2 linked regions of the Colwellia sp. M166 genome follow. The protein of the gene in region 2 interacts with the protein of the main gene of each other region in a pairwise test. Links are inferred from orthologs where the notes say so. Each region holds a gene or a part of one and is shown on either strand. Other genes may lie near its edges. The genes, in order: FGD67_RS12640 and mrdA.

What was found.
Region 1: the proteins of mrdA (region 2) and FGD67_RS12640 interact in binary tests that used the Escherichia coli proteins (3 or more experiments, as listed by UniProt). The link is inferred for Colwellia sp. M166 from one-to-one orthologs.

Annotation. Positions count from the first base shown.
Region 1 is NZ_CP040755.1:2,776,593-2,780,042, forward strand. The notes cover bases 131-3,245. They hold FGD67_RS12640 (penicillin-binding protein 1A), read right to left. Parts: upstream 2,921-3,245; coding sequence 341-2,920; downstream 131-340. Other genes in these bases: FGD67_RS12645 (pilus assembly protein PilM), read left to right, coding at 3,052-3,245. In the rest of the region: more of FGD67_RS12645, read left to right, coding at 3,246-3,450. UniProt on the Escherichia coli protein: Cell wall formation. Synthesis of cross-linked peptidoglycan from the lipid intermediates.
Region 2 is NZ_CP040755.1:1,599,857-1,603,166, reverse strand. Bases 78-3,052 are described here. They hold mrdA (penicillin-binding protein 2), read right to left. Parts: upstream 2,568-3,052; coding sequence 588-2,567; downstream 78-587. Other genes in these bases: rlmH (23S rRNA (pseudouridine(1915)-N(3))-methyltransferase RlmH), read right to left, coding at 2,571-3,041; rodA (rod shape-determining protein RodA), read right to left, coding at 78-588. In the rest of the region: more of rodA, read right to left, coding at 1-77; rsfS (ribosome silencing factor), read right to left, coding at 3,053-3,310. UniProt on the Escherichia coli protein: Catalyzes cross-linking of the peptidoglycan cell wall. Responsible for the determination of the rod shape of the cell. Is probably required for lateral peptidoglycan synthesis and maintenance of the correct diameter during lateral and centripetal growth.

The sequences.
Region 1 (3,450 bases), 1.2 Mb from region 2 along the record:
ATTTCCGATTATGGGCGCCAATTTTAGGTGATTGTTGAGCAAAACGAAAGTTTTTTTTCTTTCGTTTTGAAAGTTTTCATTATAACTTTCACTTTTTTTTTGTTGAGATTTTTATTATGTCAAACGTCAAGCCAATTTTTTATACAAAACCATTTTAAATTTTATTGTTATTTATAATAAAATCAAACACTTGTTCTTGTTACTGAGTTGACCGAATGGTCAGGAAAATGAGTCGTTATTGAGGAGGTAAAAATTGAATGAAATTTATTAAATGTTTCGAAGTGATACGAATGAAAGCATATTTTCCATTCGTATACTTATCTAACGAAACTTTTAATAACTAATCGAATATTTCCCCTTCGCTGCTTTCAATAGGGTTGCTACCATCAAGGATCTCGCTACTTATATCTTCACTAATGTATTCTGTCGGGGCAGAGCCTAATTCAAAGTACTCAAAACGGCTGGATTTATCTGTTTTCTTGGTTAATTTTCCTGAGGCTTTATCTATGCGAACCGACATCAGTGCTTGTGGCTGTTCAAATGGTTCAACAGGAAGGTCTGCTAGTGCAACTTTCATAAAATTAATCCAAGCTGGCTGTGCTGATTTTGCACCAAACTCTTTGCCTGTGGTTTGTGCTTTACCTAAGTTACTGTTATAAACCGTTCGACCTAGATTACGGCTAGGATCGTCAAAACCTATCCAAGATGTAGTGACTAGTCTGCGACTATAGCCGGAAAACCAAGCATCTTTTGCTTGGTTGGTGGTACCTGTTTTACCTGCAATATCTCTGCGTTTAAGTGTACGGGCACGATAGCCAGTACCTTGCCAATAAGGTTTTATATTCCAGTCAGCCCCCCAAATAGCGGAGTTAAGAGCTTCAGTCATTAAGAATGCATTTTGTGCACTAATTACCCGTCCAGCTTTATTAATAACTTTTGGCTCAAGTATGGTATCGGTAATGTTATCTAAAGTATCATTGTCTTTATTTTTAGTTTCTAAAACTGAGGCTGTTGGAAAATTATCCTCACAGTGATCACAAGCAATAGCGGGGTTAGCTTGGAAAATAACTTTACCGAATGAGTCTTCAATGCGTTCGACTAAATAGGGCTGAATTAAAAAACCACCATTGGCAAAAGTAGCAAAGCCTGTTGCTACCTCTAAAGGTGTTAAAGAGGCTGATCCTAAAGCTAGAGATTCATTACGGGGTAAGTCATCAGGATCAAAGCCAAACGAGGCCAAGTAGGGAATAATTTTATCTAAGCCGACATCTCTGAGTAATCGAACGGCAATAACGTTTTTTGATTGTGCAAGCGCTAAACGCAAGCGAATTTCCCCGTTATAAACTGGCGGTGAATTTTTTGGACGCCAGACTACGCCTGAACTTCTATCCCATTGATTTATTGGTGCGTCATTAACTATTGATGCTAAGGTATAACCACTGTCTAGTGCTGCAGAGTAGATAAAAGGTTTAATATTGGAGCCCACTTGCCGTTTAGCTTGAGTTACACGGTTGAATTGACTTTGGATAAAACTAAAACCACCCACGGCTGCTTTTATTGCTCCATTGTCAGTCGCCAAAGATACCAGCGCTGAACTCACATCGGGCAATTGACTCAGGCGATAGCCTGTTGCTGACGGCGTGACCATAATGATATCGCCAGTTTTGACTATTTCATTTGCGTTATTGGGAGCTGGGCCTTGCTTATCGTCGTTAAAGTAAGCTCGTGCCCACGACAACCCTGGCCACTCGATAGTGATATCAGAGCCAGCTTCTAATCTGACTTTAATCGAGCGCTCTAAGGTTTCAGTAACAACGCCAGGAACAAGTGAGTGATAGCTGCTTAAAGGCGCGAGGGCTTGTGCTATTTCATCATCACTTATTGGCTCAGCTATTGTGTTGCTGGGAGCATTTATTTCAGTCGAATTTAATTGCTCATCGTTTGCTGGTCGTAAACTTGTCAGAGGACCGCGATAACCGTGACGTTGATCATAGGCAATTATGTTATTAATGACAGCTTGTTGTGCGGCATGCTGCAGCTTTGAAGTTACGGTAGTGAAAACCTTATATCCGCCGGTATAAGCAGCTTCCTTACCAAAACGCTCAATCATTTCTTGATGAGCCATTTCGGCAATATAAGGTGCATTTAACTCTATTTCCGCACCATGTTTTTCGGCTGTAATTGGCTGCTTATTGGCTGTTAACATCTCTTGCTCAGTAATATAGCCAGCATTATACATACGTTGCAACACCACTGTCCGTCTCTGCATTGCACGATCCGGACGGCTAATTGGATTCATGGTTGAAGGCGCTTTTGGTAATCCTGCTAATACCGCAATTTGAGCTAAGCTCAGCTCTTTAACATCTTTACCATAATATACTTGTGCAGCAGCACCAAAACCGAAGGACCGATGCCCTAAAGATATTTTATTCATATAGAGAGCCAGTATTTCATCTTTGGTCAGTAGACTTTCAATGTGAAAGGAGATGAATATTTCTCGGATTTTTCGGACATAAGTTTGCTCACGAGTTAAAAAGAAGTTTCGTGCAACTTGCATGGTGATGGTACTTGCACCACCTTTATTTTGTCCGGTTAACTGGCCTAATATGGCTCGGCCCATACCGATAGGATCAACACCAAAATGCAGGTAAAAACGGTCGTCTTCAGTGGCTAAGATCGCATTGATTAGTTGTTTGGGCATTTCATCTAATGTTAGCGGGATACGTTTCTTTTCGCCAAATTGAGAAATAAGTTTACCGTCAGCGCTGAATATTTGCATTGGCGTTTGCCATTGCAAATCTCTCAGTGAGTCAACACTGGGTAAGCTTGAACGCATGGATAAATAAATTCCGGCAAGCGCTAGAATTCCAATTAATATCAATACAGAGCCTGCTTTTAACAGATTTTTTATAGAAAACACAGAGGGATGCTCAATAAAAGTTATAAAAATGACGTAATAATACTAGTATATCCTGTAAAAGCATGTAATAAATGTATTTATACGAATTTTATGCCTAATATTATAATAATAAAATGTTCTAGTAGGATTCTATGTTAAGTAGTTTATGGAAAAAAAAGACCTCATTAATGGTAGGAATTGACATTGGTTCCCACTCTATTAAAGCTGTTCTACTGAGCCAAAACGATACTGGATATGTGCTGGAAACTGTCGCCATTGAAGCGATGCCAAGAGGGGCTATTGTTGATAGAGAAATTCAGGATATTGACGCGGTTGGTAAAGTTGTAGCGAAAATTCGAAAAAAAATATCCTCGTCAGTAAGCCAAGCCGCATCGGCAGTTTCTGGGCAAACGGTTATTACGAAAATCATCTATATGGATGTTGCACTAAACGAACAAGAATTGGCCAGTCAAATTGAAATTGAAGCTGATAGCTTGATCCCTTACCCTCTCGATGAAGTTAGCTTAGATTTTGAATCACTTGACATTAAT
Region 2 (3,310 bases):
TGATGCTAAGCCAAGGCAAGTGCCGATAAGCTTCCAACTAGCACCGGCAAGAAATATCACAAAAACTCCTGAACTGGCAATGAGTAGAGCTGTACCTAAATCAGGTTGTTTGGCAATCAATAAGGTTGGCATTAACACCAAAATAAAGGCGATAATTATTTTTGATATTTTTGTCGGTAAGTCATATTGGCTAACGTACCATGCGATCATCATTGGCACGACAAGCTTCATTATCTCAGAAGGTTGAAACTTTGTCACACCAAGGTCGAGCCAACGTTGGGCGCCTTTACCAACGTGACCAAATAATAATACCGCGGCTAATAACATTAGACCTAAAATAAACATAGGTACCGCCCATTTTCGGTAAGATAATGGCGGAATTTGTGCAATTAAAAGCATGACAAATAGTGCTACACCAGCGCGTTTCGCATGACGTATTAATACAGCACTTTCTTGTCCACCAGCACTATAAACAACAAATAACCCTAGTATTAACAAAGCTAAAATACCACTTAATAAGGGTAAGTCGATATGCAAACGTTGCCATAGAGAACGCTGTCTTTGTTGATCATGTCTGGTATTACGCACTAAGGTTCACCTGCTATATTGGTAATGTTTTGCTGATAAACTTCATCATGGTGAGGATGTTTTAGTTTGTCGGTACTGATAATCTCTCTGTCACCAAAATATTGATCCATTATCTGACGTGCCACAGGCCCAGCATTGGTGCCACCACCACCTTTGGCGACGTTTTCAATGGCAACAGCAACAACAATCTCTGGATTTTCGTAAGGTGCAAAAGCAATAAACATGGCGTTGTCACGTTTGCTTTCTTGTACTTTTTTTGCATCATACTCTTCATCTTGAGCGATGTTAGCTGTTTGTGCAGAGCCGGTTTTACCAGCTGCATCATACTTACTACCTTTAAAAGCGGAATAGCCGGTAGCACCGAATTTTTGCACCGTATTATGTAAACCGTCTAAGACAAGATCCCAATAGGCTTGATTTTTTAGGGTGATAGGGCGTTTTTCGTCAACTACATATTCAGTAATCAGCGGCTGTTGCTGATCGGCATCCTCATCAATAACGGTTACTTCACTGGTGGCTTTTAAAAAGTGTGGAACTTTAATTCTACCCTTATTGACTAAAATGGAGATTGCTTGTGATAATTGTAATGGTGTCACAGACCAGTAACTTTGCCCTATGCCAACGGATAAGGTTTCACCGGTATACCAAGCTTTGTTGTAACGAGCTCGCTTCCATTCGATACTGGGCATAATAGCGCGGCTTTCTTCGTGAATATCTATACCGGTGTAATCACCAAAACCAAATTTTTCCATCATCTTACTAATCCGGGTAATACCCAGTCTATAGGCTAAGTCATAATAATAAACATTACAGGATTGCTCTAATGACTTAGTTAAATTGACTTTGCCGTGGCCCCATTTTTTCCAATCGCGTCGCTTGGTTTCTATGCCGGGTAATTGATAAAACCCTGGATCATAAATCTCAGTTTCTGGGGTGATTAATTCGGCTTCAAGCCCGGTAAGTGCTAATAAAGGCTTAATGGTTGATGCTGGTGGGTAACCTTGTACTGCACGGTTAAGTAACGGTTTATTACTTTCAGGTGCTAAGAGCTTCTTATATTTTTTACTACTGATACCATGGACAAAAAGGTTGCCATCAAAGCTTGGGTTTGAATACATGGCAAGCACACCACCATCTCTAGGGTCAATGGCGACTACCGCACCACGTTTACCTGAAAGTGCGCGCTTGGCGATCATTTGTAGCTCGATATCTAACGTTAGCGTTAGATCTTTACCCGGAATAGGAGGAGTAAAGTCTAAGGTACGAATGACTCGGCCTTGGTTATTAATTTCAACTTCTTGGTGACCAATGGTGCCATGTAAGATATCTTGATAATACTTTTCTAAGCCTAGCTTACCAATGTTACGGGTAGCCGCGTAGTTTTCAGCTAGGCCTTGCTTTTCTAGCGCTAGTGAATCTTTACGATTAATACGCGCAACATAGCCTAAGGAATGTGTCGTTAAGTCAGCAAAAGGGTAATAGCGTTTTAAGCGCGCGTCGATAAAAAACCCAGGGAACTTATGCTGGTTGACGGAAAATAATGCGACTTGCTGCTCACTTAAACGTGAATAAATTTCAATAGGTTTAAAGCGACGCTTACTTTTTAATTCTTTAAATAGTTTGTCTTGTTTTTCCTGACTAATATCTAATAATTCGCTTACTTCTGATAAGCGTTTTTTAATATCATCAACTTGTTCTGGGATCACCTCTAAGCTATACACTGGGGTGTTATCAGCCAGTAAAACACCATTTCGATCGTAAATTAAGCCTCTGTTTGGCGCAACCGGTAACAGTTTAATACGATTAGAGTTAGAGCGAGTTTGGTATTTTTGGTATGAGTTAACTTCAAGATTATAAATATTACTAAATAGCACTAAGGAAAGTATCAGGACAGCAATAAAAGTTATAAAGGTACGACGGGCAAATAAGTTTGCCTCTGCGCTATGGTTTCGAATGGCAACACGTTTTTTAGGCGCCATTATTTACTCTCGATGATAAGGATGATTGTTATTGATTGACCATGCTCGATAAAGGCTTTCAGCAACGACAATACGTACCATAGGATGCGGTAAGGTGAGTGGCGATAATGACCATTTTTGTTCGGACGCTTGAATACAAGCAGGCGCTAAACCTTCAGGGCCACCAACAAGCAGTGCAACATCACGACTATCAACATGCCAACGTTCTAGTTGTTTGGCAAGCTCAGGGGTTGTCCAAGGCTTTCCTTCCACCTCTAAGGTCACAATGCGATTACCCTTAGGAATAGCCGCTAACATTTGTTCGCCTTCTTTTTCTAGAATACGGGCAATATCGGCATTTTTGCCGCGCTTTCCAGGTGAAATTTCCACTAAATGGAAACTCATATCACGAGGGAATCTACGGCAATATTCGCTAAATCCTTGGCTGACCCATGCTGGCATTTTGTTACCAACAGCGTATAAGGTAATGCGCATTATACTTTAAACTATTCCCATAGTTGTTCTAGTTGGTAACGGTCACGAGTTTCATCAGTCATCACATGGACAACTACATCACCTAAATCAACTAAAGACCATTCGCCGACATCATTACCTTCAACACCTAAGGCTTCAATGCCAGCAGCGCGACATTCAATAGTAAGTGATTGGGCAATTGAAATAACGTGACGTTTTGAGTTACCAGAGCAAACTAACATGTAGTCAGCGAAACTCGACTTTTTAGATATCTCTAGTGTGACGATATC